2 regions of the Azospira sp. genome follow, and region 1 is predicted to be linked to the other one. Evidence: predicted binding sites of a transcription regulator. Region 1 holds the regulator's gene; the other holds the start of a gene.
The links. The regulator FNR, encoded in region 1, switches genes on or off when oxygen is low (the NO sensors DNR and NnrR bind a similar motif). The targets are predictions, from matches to a motif close to TTGANCTAGNTCAA.
Positions count from the first base shown of each region.

Region 1 (7,039 bases):
CAGGGTGCCGGTCTTGTCCACCGCCAGCACTTTCAATTTTTCCGCCCGCTCCAGGGCTTCCGCATTCTTCACCAGGATGCCGGCGGCGGCGCCCCGGCCGGTGCCCACCATGATGGCGGTGGGCGTGGCCAGGCCCAGGGCGCAGGGGCAGGCGATGACCAGCACCGCCACCGCATTGACCAGGGCGGTGGTGAAATCGCCCCCCAGCCACCACCACAGACCGAAGGTGACCAGGGCGATGGCGCAGACCACCGGCACGAAAATGGCAGAGATTTTGTCGGCCAGCCGCTGCACCGGGGCCTTGGAGCCCTGGGCCTCGGCCACCAGGCGGATGATGCCGGCCAGCAGGGTGTGTTCGCCGACGCCGGTAGCACGGCAGCGCAGCATGCCCTGGCCGTTGCTGGTGGCGGCGAAGACGGCGTCGCCCGCCTGCTTGCCGACGGGCATGGACTCGCCGGTGAGCATGGCTTCATTGACGCTGGAAGCGCCCTCGATCACCTCTCCGTCCACCGGCACCGCTTCGCCGGGGCGGACGATGAAGACGTCGCCGGGAATGAGCAGGGCCACGTCCAGCTCCACCAGTTCACCATGGCGTTCGACCCGGGCGGTCTTGGGCTGCAGGCGCACCAGTGCTTCCAGGGCGGCGGTGGTCTTGGCCTTGGCCCGGGCCTCCAGCAGCTTGCCCAGCAGCACCAGGGTGATGACGGCGGCGGAGGCTTCGAAATAGACGTGCTGGTGCTCCAGCCCGAAGAGGGTCACCACCAGGGAAAAGACGTAGGCCATGGTGGTGCCCAGGGCCACCAGCACGTCCATGTTGGCGCCACCGCCGCGCAGGGCCTTGTAGGCGCCGTCGTAGAAGCGCCAGCCGATCCAGAACTGCACCGGGGTGGCCAGCAGCAGTTGCAGCCAGCGAGGCAGCAGATCGCTGTGGCCATGTTCCGGCGCCGGGCCGAACATGGTGACCATCTGGGCCACCAGGGGCAGGGTGAGCAGGGCGGCGATGAAGAAGCGGCGCTTCTCGGCGGCGTAGAGGGCGGCCTTGCGGGCCTTTTCCTCTTCCCGGGTGGTGTCGCTGGCCACCCGGGCGCCGAAGCCGGCTTTTTCCACGGCACTGATCAGCCGGGCCGTATCCACCAGACCCGGCACGTAGCGGATACGGGCCCGCTCGGCGGCCAGGTTCACCGCACCTTCGACGCCGGGCAGACGGTTCAGCACCTTCTCGATGCGGGCCGCGCAGGCGGCGCAGGTCATGCCGGTAAGTTCCAGTTCCACCGTGGCCGGCGGCACGGAAAAACCGGCCTTCTCGATGGCCTCCACCACCCGCTGGGGCGTGGTTTCCTCGCTGTTCAAGGCGACGCTGGCCCGCTCCGCCGCCAGATTGACGCTGGCTTCCACGCCGGGCAGGCGGTTCAGCACTTTCTCGATGCGGGCCGAACAGGCGGCGCAGGTCATGCCGGCAATGGGCAGGTCGAGGCGGGAGGAAGAAGGAGCGGCAGGGGACTGGGACACGGGCAACTCGGCAAGAAACATTAGCAATGGCTAATTATGGGCGCAGGCGCCCTTAGCCGCCAGTAACAGAGGGGCTCAAACCCCATGGTTACAGACCGCCGGCACGGCCAGGGGTTTCTTCGTTGCGCGGGGATGGACGCAGCCCTCCTCCCCGCCCGCTCATGCCGGGGATCAGGCCGGCTGCGCTGGCAGACGGCCTGCCGCCTATTTCACCAGCAGGACGGGCACCGTGGTTTCATGCACCACCCGGGTGGCCACCGAGCCCATGACGGCCCCGGCGATGGCGCTCCAGCCGTGGCTGCCGAGCAGCACCAGGTCGGCCCCCAGTTCAGCGGCCTGATGGGCGATGACGGCCCCCGGCTGGCCCACGTGGATGTGCCGCTGGTAGGCCACCCCGGCGGCCTTGAGCTTGGCCTCGGCCGCCTCCAGGCGTTCCACGCTGTCCTCCCGGTAGTAGCGCTCCAGGGTTTCGTGGCCCAGGTGGCGCTGCACCCGGCCGTCGGGAATGGGCGGATGCACGTAGAGCAGGTGCACCGTCGGCACTTCCCGGTACCAGGAGAGGCGGGAAATCAGGTGATCCACGGCCCGCAGGGAACAAGCGGAACCATCGACCGCCAGCAGGAAATTCAGCATCGTCTGCTCCTCAGCATTTCTAGATGTTATGGGCCAGGCGCCAGGCACCCAGCAGGCCCCACAGGCCGAAGCCGAGCACGCTCAGCCCGGCGATGCCGCGCACCCAGGGGCGCCGCACGAAATCCTTCAGCCGCGCCGCCAGGAGGCCGGCCAGCAGCAGGTTGGGCAGGGTGCCCAGGCCGAAGGCCAGCATCACCGCGCCGCCCCGGGCGGCGCTGCCGCTCACCAGGGCGGTGGTCAGCACACTGTATACCAGACCGCAGGGCAGCCAGCCCCACAGCAAGCCCAGGGGAAAGGCCTGGGCCGGGCTGCGGGCGGGCAGAAAACGTTTGGAAAAGGGCTGCAGACGGCGCCACAGGCCCTGGCCTGCCCGCTCGGTCCACGCCAGGGCCTGGGTGGCGCCAAGCAGATAAAGGCCCAGGGCCACCAGCATCAGGTTGGCCAGCACGTAGAGCACCAGGCGCAGGGACCATTGCTCTCCCAGGTGGGCGCCGGCCGCGCCGACGGCCCCCGCCAGGAGGCCGGCCAGGCCATAGCTGGCGATACGCCCCAGGTTGTAGGCCAGATGCAGGGACCAGCGGCTGCCTCCGGCCTGCCCCAGAGAGAGGGCGCCGACGATGCCGCCGCACATGCCGATGCAGTGGGTGCCGCCGAGAAAGCCGACGAGGAGGACGGAAAGCAGGGTGGGCAGGAAGGAGTCAGCCACGTGGGAGCGCCGTGCGGAAAGTGAAAAAGGCCATGGCCAAAATTATACCGGGCACTGGGGTTTCCCCCAGCGCCCGGCTTTTCCCCCCTGAGGCTTGCCTCAAGTTAAACGCGGTATCCCGTAGCCCGGTCAGATGACCTTGCTGTAACGGGTGCGCTGCCGATCGGCGCGCAGATATTTGTCGAACACCATGGAGATGGCCCGCACCAGGAGACGTCCCGGGGGCAGCACGGTGATCCATTTGTCGTCCACCTTCACCAGCCCGCCCCGCTCCAGTTCCTTCAGGTCCTCCAGTTCGGCGGCGAAGTACTTCTTGAAGTCGATCAGGTGGGCGATTTCGATGGACTCGGTGGAGATTTCGAAATGGCACATCAGGGCCTGGATGATGGAACGGCGCAGCAGGTCGTCGGCGGTCAGCTCGATGCCCCGCAGCACCGGCAGCACGCCGGCGTCCAGGCGGTCGTAGTACTCGTCCAGGGTGCGGTAGTTCTGGCTGTAGGTGGGCCCCACCTTGGCGATGGAGGAAATGCCGAAGGACAGCATGTCGCAGTCCGCATGGGTGGAGTAGCCCTGGAAATTGCGGTGCAGCCGGCCCTGGCGCTGGGCCACGGCCAGCTCGTCGTCCGGCTTGGCGAAGTGGTCCATGCCGATGAAGACGTAGCCGGCATCGGTCAGCTTCTTGATGGCCAGGGAGAGCAGCTGCAGGCGCGTGTCGGCGTTGGGCAGGTCGCTCTCGTTGATGCGCCGCTGGGGCTTGAAGAGGCCCGGCAGGTGGGCATAGTTGTAGATGGAGAGACGCTCCGGGTCCATGGCCAGGACCCGCTCCAGGGTGCGGTTGAAGCCCATCACCGTCTGGTGGGGCAGGCCGTAGATGAGGTCCACGCTGATGGACTTGAAGCCGCTCTTGCGCGCCTGGTCCATCACCGTGAAGGTTTCTTCCTCGGTCTGGATGCGATTGATGGCCTGCTGCACCCGCTCGTCGAAATCCTGGACGCCCAGGCTCATGCGGTTGAAGCCCAGCTCGCCGAGCAGGGCCACGGTGGGCCGGTCCACCTTGCGCGGATCCACTTCGATGGAAATCTCGGCCCCATCCACCAGCTTGAAATGGCGGTGGGTGAGGTCCATCAGCTGGTGCATTTCCTCATGGGAGAGGAAGGTGGGCGTGCCGCCGCCCCAGTGCAGCTGGGAGACTTCCCGATCCCCGTCCAGCAGGTACTCGGCCTGCAGGGCCATCTCCTTGCCCAGGTACTTGATGTACTTGGCGCTGCGGCCGTGATCCTTGGTGATGATCTTGTTACAGGCGCAGTAGTAGCAGATGGTGTTACAGAAGGGGATGTGGAAGTATAATGACAGCGGTCGGCTGATACCGCCGATGTTGCGTTTGCCCAACCACAGCTTCAGGGCCTCGGCATCGAAGGCTTCGACAAAACGGTCAGCCGTCGGATAGGACGTGTAGCGCGGTCCATTGACGTCGAAGCGGCGGATGATCTGGGGATCGAAAACCAGGTTGTTGGCGGTAAATGTCATTGAAAAACAGTCGTTGCAGAACCACACATTAGGTGCGGCTTATTATCGTGGTGCAGGAACTGGGGCACGTTGACCTGGATCAAAGGCTTCCAAAGGGCCTTCCGGCGCAGGTTACCACCATCCGAACGCCCTTGGCCCAGCGAGGAACAGCATGCCGTTGAAGAAGACCAGCGCCCAAGAAATTACCCTGTCGGTCATCAAGACCGCCTGCTCGAACTGTAACCTGCAAGAACTGTGTCTTCCCTACGGTCTCAACGAGACCGAGATGTCCAAGCTGGACGAACTGGTCAGCACCCGCCGCAAGATCAAGCGCGGCGACCACCTGTACCGGGCCGGGGAGGCCTTCGAATCCATCTACGCCATCCGCGCCGGTTTCTTCAAGACCGACGTGCTGCTGGAAGACGGCCGCGACCAGGTCACCGGCTTCCAGATGGCCGGCGAGCTGCTGGGCCTGGACGGCATCAGCACCGAACACCATTCCTGTAACGCGGTGGCCCTGGAAGACAGCGAAGTCTGCATCATCCCCTTCCCCCGCCTGGAAGGCCTGTCCCGGGAGATCGTGGCCCTGCAGCACCACTTCCACAAGGTGATGAGCCGGGAGATCGTGCGCGACCACGGGGTCATGATGCTGCTCGGCACCATGCGGGCGGAAGAACGGCTGGCCGCCTTCCTCCTCAATCTCTCCCAGCGCTTCACCGCCCGCGGCTATTCCCACGCCGAGTTCTACCTGCGCATGACCCGGGAAGAAATCGGCAGCTACCTGGGCCTCAAGCTGGAAACCGTTTCCCGCGCCTTCTCCCGCTTCCAGGAAGAAGGTCTGATCGCCGTGCAGCAAAAGCACATCCGCATCCTGGACATCCCGGGCCTGAAAAAGCTGATGACCCACCAGTCGGCCTGATCCCGGGCAAGCGTCAAACAAAAAAGCGGCTCCGCGGAGCCGCTTTTTTTATTGCCCGGATTATTGCCCGGGCTTAGTCCAGGAGTGCCGGCAGTCCTACTGTTCCCCTTCCGGAAACACCGCCCCCCGCCGTGCCGCCATGCTGCGGCCGACGGCGGCCGCCTGCTCGGGGGACAGCAGGCGCCGCCCCAGGGGCAGCAGCTCCCGGGTTTCCAGATCGATGTGTCCCAGATAAAGCTCGGCCAGCCCTTCCACCATGGCCGCCGGCAGGGCCTCGCTGCATTCCCCCGGCTGGGCCGCGACGATGGCCTGCAGGCGGGCCAGCACCTCGTCCCGGGCCCGGTCCATGCGCCGGTGATCGGCCAGGATGCGCTCGATGAGGGCCTCCACCTGAGCCGCCACCGCCGCTTCCCGGGCCACCGCCTGGCTCGCCCGCAGGGCGGGAAAGAGGTCATCCTCCTCGTCCGCATGGTGATGGGGAGCGGCCACGGAGAAATAGCGCAGCACGCCCTGGGCCGCCTCCCGGGCAGCCTGGTCGGCACCGTGCCGGGGCAGGTGCTGCACCAGGCGACGCAGGGTCTCGATCTGGGCCTGGATGCGACCGTGACAGGCATCCAGCATTTCCAGGGGTTCGTCGAAACTGGGGGCGGCGGCGCCCAACAGGCTGTGGCTCATGCAATTCCTTTCACAGACCGGCGAAGAAGCCGGCGGGATGACGCGTCAGGGCAACGGAAACGATATAGGCGAAACACGACAGGGCCATGACGAAAAAGATGCCCCGCACCGCCTTGCTGCGCCCCCGCTTGAGGGCCACGCTGCCACAGCCGATGTAGGCCAGCAGGGCCAGCACCTTGGCCGTCAGCCAGCCCTGGACGAAGGGATACTGGCCGGAGAGAAAGGCCAGGGCCAGGGCGCTGCCGAGCAGCAGGGTATCCACCACATGGGGCGCCACCCGCGGCAGGCGCCCCTGCAGTCGAGGCGACTCCTGCAGCATCCAGAATCCGCGCAGGAGGAATCCGAGGCCGGAGAGGACGACGCAGGTGATGTGCAGATGCTTGAGGGCCAGGTACATGGGATGGCTCCGCGATCCGTCAGCCGGGCTGGCCGTCGGGCCGGGGCCGCAGGTACATGGCGCCGTGGCGCCGCACCCACAGGGCGAACACCAGCAGCCAGGCCAGGCTGGCCAGCCACTGCAGGTTGAAGGGGCCGGACAGGGGCAGGAACTCGCCGGCGATGCGCAGCAGGGGCACGCTCTGGAACAGCCAGAACAGGGGCCAGGTGGTCTGATCCCCGGCGTTGATGGGCCGGCCCGAATGCCCCAGGGTGACCCGGGTGACCATGCCCAGCAGCATGGAAACAAAATAGCCGATGCTGATGGCGTGCAGGGGCGCCAGGCCGCCGAAGCTGCCGCCCAGCGCCAGGGCCAGCCCCTGGCAGGCATAGAGCACCAGCCCCAGGCCCAGCCAGACGGTGGCGCCGTGGATCATGGCCAGCATGGGCACCGCCAGGCTGCGCCGAAGCTGCCACTTCCAGGAGAAATGGATGACCACGGCGGCGGCAACGGCGTCCGGCAGCCACAGGGCTCCGTGCCAGCCGACCAGGGCCAGCAGGGCGTGGCCAAGGAAACAGGCCAGCACCAGCCACAGCAGGGGCATGGGTCGGTAGATGGTGTAGTTCTTCAGCACCGCTGCAGTGAAGAAGGGCAGCATGCGATGGCTGACGATGAAGAACACCGGCAGCAGGCAGCCCCACAGCCCCAGCTCGAT
Region 1 covers NZ_JAOTRW010000004.1:133,195-140,233, forward strand. The annotation lists gene OEL49_RS06485 (heavy metal translocating P-type ATPase) at 1-1,530, opposite strand, end outside; gene OEL49_RS06490 (universal stress protein) at 1,714-2,142, opposite strand; gene OEL49_RS06495 (sulfite exporter TauE/SafE family protein) at 2,162-2,848, opposite strand; gene hemN (oxygen-independent coproporphyrinogen III oxidase) at 2,978-4,375, opposite strand; gene fnr (fumarate/nitrate reduction transcriptional regulator Fnr) at 4,527-5,273, shown strand; gene OEL49_RS06510 (hemerythrin domain-containing protein) at 5,370-5,948, opposite strand; gene OEL49_RS06515 (SirB2 family protein) at 5,959-6,345, opposite strand; gene OEL49_RS06520 (NnrS family protein) at 6,365-7,039, opposite strand, start outside.

Region 2 (7,039 bases), on a different contig from region 1:
CCGTATTGACGTAGGCCTTGGCGGCGATGGTCTCGGCCGTCTCCCGGCGATTGGCCAGGGAGGCGTCGATCCAGCGGGAAGCCTCCAGGATGGCGGCGGTGACGGCCACGGCGGTCTTCGGGTGCTTGGCCGCCCAGTCGGCGGTGGTGCCCAGCACCTTTTCCGGATGGTCGGTCCAGATGTCCTGGGTGGTGGCGGCGGTGAAGCCCACCTTGTCGATGATGGCCCGGGCGTTCCAGGGCTCGCCGACACAGTAGCCGTCCATATTGCCCACCCGCATGTTGGCCACCATCTGGGGGGGCGGCACGGTGATGGTCTTGACGTCCTTCATGGGGTTGATGTCGTGGGCCGCCAGCCAGTAGTAGAGCCACATGGCATGGGTGCCCGTGGGGAAGGTCTGGGCAAAGGTGAATTCCCGCTTCTCGCTGCTGATCAGCTTCTTCAGGGCGGCGCCGTCGGTGACGCCCTTGTCCTTCAGCTGGCTGGAGAGGGTGATGCCCTGGCCGTTGTTGTTGAGGGTCATGAGGCTGGCCATGTCCTTCTTCGGCCCGCCGATGCCCAGGTGCACGCCGTAGATGAGGCCGTACAGCACGTGGGCCGCATCCAGTTCCCCATTCACCAGCTTGTCGCGCACGGCGGCCCAGGAGGCCTCCTTGGTGGGCACGATCTTGATGCCGTACTTCTTGTCGAAGCCCTTGGCCGCGGCCATGACCACGGAGGCGCAGTCGGTCAGGGGAATGAAGCCGATCTTCACCTCGGTCTTTTCCGGTGCGTCGGAACCGGCGGCAAAGGCGGCGGCACGCAGACCGGGAGTCAGGCCCATGAGCGCTGCTCCCAAGCCCAGGAGGCCGGCGGATTTGACGAACTCGCGGCGTTCCGCCGCCACGGCATCGGGTGCCTCGAATTGCTTTTGCTTGGACATTCCATGCTCCTTGACCTCAGAAAAAAGAAAAGGCGTCACACCCGCGTGAGAGGAGAGAGAACACGCGGATGGACGCCTTTGTCCGTTTGCCGGTCAGGGCTTCACTGCGCTGCCCGGCGTTGCTCGAACCGCCATTGGTCCGACTTACGACCTAGTTCAGCAACCACCGTGCCAGGCAGCAAAAATATCTGGAATTCACCGTTACTTCATATAGATAGCCACATTCCCACCACCCTGAAAAAATCCATCCGCGGCACCGGAGCGCACTGCTGCGGTGCGCCATGGCGTGACCGCCGCACAAGAAGGGGGAACCCGGGCCGGCGGTTGCAGCGACAGCGGAGGAAGGACAGCGGAATGGGGAGCGACGGCGGGAGAGGAAAGGGGAACGGCGAAAGCGCCGACCCCATCTATGACCAAACGCCTAAAGACACTGGCATCCGATGTTCTTATGATTATCGGGTTGTTGATGGCATGCAACACAAAATAATGCTCCCGCACGTATCGGGAGCGGGAGGGAAACATGGATATCCAGCAACAGCCCATGGAAGCCCCGCGTTTACTGTCGGGCTGGATGATGGGCAGTGCAGGCACGCAGGAAAACCACGACATCCTTTGGGACGACGTGGAGCATCTGCCCTCCGCCGCCGTCAGTTTTCTCCTCATCGCCCTGCCCCTCTCCCTGCTGCTGCCGGTGATGGCCAACTTCGCCGGCAACGCCTACGGCAACCGCATCATCGCCGGCTTCATTGCCCCCAGCTGGGAACGCCTGCTGCTCATCCTGGCCTGGGAACTGCTGATGGTGCCCCTGCTGGCGGGCGTCGCCCACCTGGCCGGGCGCTTCTTCCAGGTGCCGATGAACCGGCGCCAGGCCTTCCTGGTGGTGACCCTCAGCACCATTCCCCTATGGCTGGCCTCCCTGGCCCTGGCCGTGCCCAGCCTGATTTTCATCCTCATCACCGGCATGGTCGCCCTGGCCCTTTCCAGCTACGCCATGTACCGCTGCATCCGCCGCCTGCTGGCGGTGGAGGACGACTGCCTGGCCACCCTCTTCTGCGGCGTCATCATGGTCTGCGCCCTGCCGGCGTGGACCGTCATCCTGGCCCTGGTCCTGATCCACTAGACCAGGGCGCCATCGCCCCTGCCGGGGCCGCGTCCCGGCACAACCTCAGCCGACGGCGAAGGCCGGATATTCCTGGGCCTTCTCGAACAACTCCCGTTCCTCGAAACGCACGTGATCGCTCAGGGCTGTGGCGAAGGCTTCCAGGGCGCCCCGGTCGCCCCGGCCGATGCGCTCGGCCAGGCCCCGCAGCTGGGCGTGCTCGGCCAGGGTGCGGGCCACCAGCTGGTGCTCGCCGGCGGCTTCCAGCCAGGGCAGCAATTCCTCTTCCTCGCGCTGGAAGTGGGGTTCCAGCTCGGCGGCGAAGAGGCTCGACATCTGGCCCGCCAGGGCGTTCATGGCCGCCTGGTCGGCCGCCAGCACGGCCTTGCGGCAATCCAGGGACAGCTTGAGGGCGGTGTGGTGTTCGCGGGACAACTGCAACAGGGCGGGATGGCGTTTCATGGCGGACTCCCGGAAAGGGTGATGGGAGACAGTATGGCGCCGGACGGGGAACCGGGGCCAGGATGCAAATCAAACCCAACATCACCCGGGTCAAAGCCAGGGATGGGCCGGCGGCCCGGCCTTCAGAGCAGGACCTTGGCCATCTCGATGACGTCCCGGGAGACCCGGGAGATGCTCTGGCCCCGGTCCATGGCCAGGCGGCGCAGGGCGTGGTAGGCCTCTTCCTCTTCCATCTTGCGGGTCTTCATGAGCAGGCCCTTGGCCCGCTCGATGATCTTGCGGTCGGACAGCTTCTGCGTGGTTTCCGCCAGTTCCCGGCGCAGGGCCAGGGTTTCCTCGAAGCGGGCCCGGGCCACCTCGACGATGGGCTTGATGCGGGCCGGGTCCAGGCCATCCACCACGTAGGAGGAGACGCCGGCCTTCATGGCCTCCCGGATCAGGCCCGAATCGTCGTCGTTGGCGAAGATGATCACCGGCCGGGGCATGTCCCGGTTCATGGCGGAAAGGTGTTCCAGGGTGTCCCGGCTGGGGCTGTCGGTTTCGATGAGGATGACGTCGGGCTTCAGTTCCTCCACCCTTCCCGCCAGGTCTAGGGACGAGGCCAGCACGGCCGCCACCTGGTGGCCGGCCTTGACCAGGCCGGCGCAGATGTCGGCGGCCCGGCTCTGGGATTCATCGATGACGAGAACGCGCAGCATGGGTAGGTGGATTCCTGAAAAGACCTAGTCGAGGGCCAGGATGTGCTCGGCCATGGCGTCGATCACGCCCGGAGCTTCGCCGATGGCGCCGGCGATGTGGATGCTGAGCTGGGGATGCTGGCGTGCCGCGGCTTCTACCTGCAGGGGCAGATCCCGCTTCAGGTGGCCGCTCTGGGCCATGAACATGGGCGCCAGGCGGATGCTGGTGACGCCCTCGTCGGCCAACTGGGCGACGCACTGTTCCAGGGTTGGCTCCATGAATTCGAGGAAGGCCAGGGCGACGCGGCGCTGGGGCTCCCGCGCCTGGATGGCGCGCTTCACGCGCTGCATGGGCTCGGCCCACTGGGGGTCCCGGGCACCGTGGCCGAAAAGGATGAGGGCAGTTTGGGTCATGTCTGGATTATGGGTGAAGGCAAGGGGCGAGGGAATTGATCGATATCGCCTTTTGCCGCAGCCGGCAAAGGCCGCGACGTCCCCTGCTTCGGCCGCCGGAACGGCCATTGGTTCCATGCCATCGCCAGGAGGCAGCAGGGACGGACTTCTCCGCCATGGCATGGCCGTCAGGCCCGTCCCTTCTGCCTCTCCGGGCATGGCCGTTTCCCCGTCAGGCCTGGAGCCAGACCCGGCCGTCTTCCACCTTCACCTGGAAGCGGGCGGTACAGCCCTGGTCCGGCGCCACCGCCTCGCCGCTGGCCAGCTCGATGTTCCAGCTGTGCAGGGGGCAGGTCACCCGCTGGCCGTGCACGATGCCCTGGGAGAGGGGCCCACCCTTGTGGGGGCACTTGTCGTGGAGGGCGAAGACGGCATCGCCGTCGGTGCGGAACACGGCAATATCGCCGCCCGGGTGCTGCACCACCCGGGAACCCAGCAGGGGGATGTCTTCCAGGGCGCAGAGGTTTTTCCATTGGCTCATTTTTCGTTCCTTAAAACCGTTTTGCCACAGAGGGCACAGAGAACACCGAGAGAATCGTGCCGGCCTGCCGGCTTAGAAGGCCAGGGGCTCGAATTCACGCCGGGCCGGGGCTTCCTGGTGCTCGGCCCAGGGATCGGCGGCATCCTTGAGGGAATCGAGCAGGCGGGCGTGCAGGGCCTTGCGGTTGTCCTCGTCCTCCACCACCAGGCGCTTGACGTGGTCCAGGCCCACCCGCTGCACGTAATGCACGGTGCGCTCCAGGTAGAAGCCCTCCTCCCGGTAGAGCTGGAGGAAGGCGCCGGAGTATTCCTTGACCTCTTCGGCGGTGGCCACCTTGCACAGGAACTGGGCCGCCTCGGTCTTGATGCCGCCGTTGCCGGCGACGTGGATTTCCCAGCCCGAATCGACGGCGATGATGCCCACGTCCTTGATGCCGGATTCGGCGCAGTTGCGCGGGCAGCCGGAGACGGCCAGCTTCACCTTGTGGGGGCTCCACATGTCGAACAGCATCTTCTCCAGCTCGATGCCCATGCCGGTGGAGTCCTGGGTGCCGAAGCGGCAGAACTGGCTGCCGACGCAGGTCTTCACGGTGCGGATGGACTTGCCGTAGGCGTGGCCGGAGACCATGCCGGCCTGGGCCAGGTCGGCCCACATGTGAGGCAGGTCCTCCTTCTTCACCCCCAGGAGGTCGATGCGCTGGCCGCCGGTGACCTTGACCATGGGCACCTGGTACTTGTCCGCCACGTCGGCGATGGCCCGCAGTTCGTTGGGCGTGGTGACGCCGCCCCACATGCGCGGCACCACCGAATAGGTGCCGTCCTTCTGGATGTTGGCGTGGGCCCGCTCGTTGATGAAGCGGCTTTGCGGATCGTCCATGGCCTCGTGGGGGAAGGTGGAGATGAGGTAGTAGTTGAGGGCCGGGCGGCACTTCTCGCAACCGTTGGGATTCTTCCAGGCCAGGGCTTCGATCACCGCCGGAATGGAGGTCAGGTGCCGCTCCCGGATGGCCTGGCGCACGGCCCCGTGGCTGTGCTCGGTGCAGCCGCACATGGGCTTCTCGGCGCTGCTGGCGGCCTGGTAGGCGCCACCCACGGTGGAAGCCAGGATCTGCTCCACCAGGCCGGTGCAGGAACCGCAGGAGGCGGAAGCCTTGGTGTGCTTGCGCACCTCGTCCAGGGTGAACAGCCCCTTCTCCTTGATGGCCTTGACGATGACGCCCTTGGTGACGCCGTTGCAGCCGCACACCTCGGCGCTGTCGGCCATGGCGGCGGCCTTGTTGTGGCCCTGGTGGCCCGTGTCCCCCAGGTTGCTCTGGCCGAACATGAGGTGGTCGCGAATCTGGCTGACGTCCTTGCCCTCCCGCAGCAGCTGGAAGTACCAGGAACCGTCCGCCGTGTCGCCGTAGAGCACGCCGCCCACCAGCTTGTTGTCCTTCAGCACCAGGCGCTTGTACACGCCGCCGGCCGGGTCGTGCAGAACGATGTCCTCGGTGTCGCTGCCGCCCATGAAGTCGCCGGCGGAGAAAAGGTCGATGCCGGTGACCTTCAGCTTGGTGGAAGTCACCGAGCCCTGGTAGCGACCGATGCCGTAACCGGCCAGATGGTTGGCGCAGACCTTGGCCTGCTCGAACAGCGGCGCCACCAGGCCGTAGGCGATGCCGCGATGGCTGACGCATTCGCCCACGGCGTAGATTTTCGGATCGTAGGTCTGCAGGGTGTCGGAGACGACGATGCCCCGGTTGCAGTGAATGCCGGAAGACTCGGCCAGGGCCGTGTTGGGGCGGATGCCCACCGCCATCACCACCAGGTCGGCGGGAATCTGCATGCCGTCCTTGAAGCGGATGGCCGCCACCCGGCCGCTCTCGCCGGCGATGAGGGCTTCCGTGTTCTTCTGCAGCAGGAATTTCAGGCCCCGCTCCTCCAGGGACTGCTGCAGCATGCGCCCGGCCACCTCGTCCAGCTGGCGCTCCAGCAGCCAGGGGCCGACGTGCACCACGGTCACGTCCATGCCCCGCAGCTTGAGGCCGTTGGCCGCTTCCAGGCCCAAGAGGCCGCCGCCGATGACCACCGCGTGGCGATGGGTCCTGGCCGCCTCGATCATGGCGTCGGTGTCGGCGATGTCCCGATAGGCGATCACCCCCGGCAGGTCGTTGCCGGGGATGGGCAGCATGAAGGGGTTGGAGCCGGTTGCCAGCAGCAGGCGGTCGTAGGACTCCACCGTGCCGTCCTCGGCGACGACCTGGCGCCTGACCCGGTCCACCTTGGTCACCTTCTTGTTGAGGTGCAGCTTGATGCCGTTGTCGGCGTACCACTGCAGATCGTTGAGGACGATCTCGGGCACCGTCATCTCGCCGGCCAGGACCGGGGAAAGCAGGATGCGGTTGTAGTTGGGATGGGGTTCGGCGCCGAAGACGGTGATGTCGTAGTGGTCCGGGGCGATCTTCAGCAGCTCTTCCAGGGTGCGCACGCCGGCCATGCCGTTGCCCACCAGCACCAGTTTGGGTTTGTTCATGAAGCACTCCTTCGGTCGCCGGCTTCCGGGGTGCGGGACGGGCCTCGGACGGCGCCCGCGCCATTGCGGTACGCCGTCGTGCCCTCCCGCAACGCCATCAGGCAGCGAGAGAAAACATTGAAGGGCAGTGCTTCACGTTGACCCCGAGGGCCACACCACCGGCAGTCCCGCCGCCCAGGCGACAGGAGTACGCCTGAGATTTAGCAATCGCCATGCCATTCCGTAAGCACATGATTTAAATGAGATAACACCAAACCCGCCGCCCGCTCCGCCGCACACAACTGGTGCATCGCCGCCTCGCCCTGCCCCGCCAGCGGGCGCCCGGCACCGTCCCTCGGCTGCCGCCCGCCGCCGGTCCCCTGCTGGCCCAAAGGCCTATTTGAGGAAGTCCGGGCCCATGCCAGAATGGGCCGACAGACGAGTGCTTCGTGCGC
Region 2 covers NZ_JAOTRW010000003.1:17,270-24,308, reverse strand. The annotation lists gene OEL49_RS03570 (CmpA/NrtA family ABC transporter substrate-binding protein) at 1-922, opposite strand, end outside; gene OEL49_RS03565 (YIP1 family protein) at 1,443-2,042, shown strand; gene OEL49_RS03560 (hemerythrin domain-containing protein) at 2,088-2,483, opposite strand; gene OEL49_RS03555 (ANTAR domain-containing response regulator) at 2,606-3,181, opposite strand; gene OEL49_RS03550 (sirohydrochlorin chelatase) at 3,206-3,574, opposite strand; gene nirD (nitrite reductase small subunit NirD) at 3,786-4,094, opposite strand; gene nirB (nitrite reductase large subunit NirB) at 4,167-6,605, opposite strand.
Region 2: the regulator FNR is predicted to act here: its motif matches at 2,564-2,577, upstream of OEL49_RS03560 (hemerythrin domain-containing protein).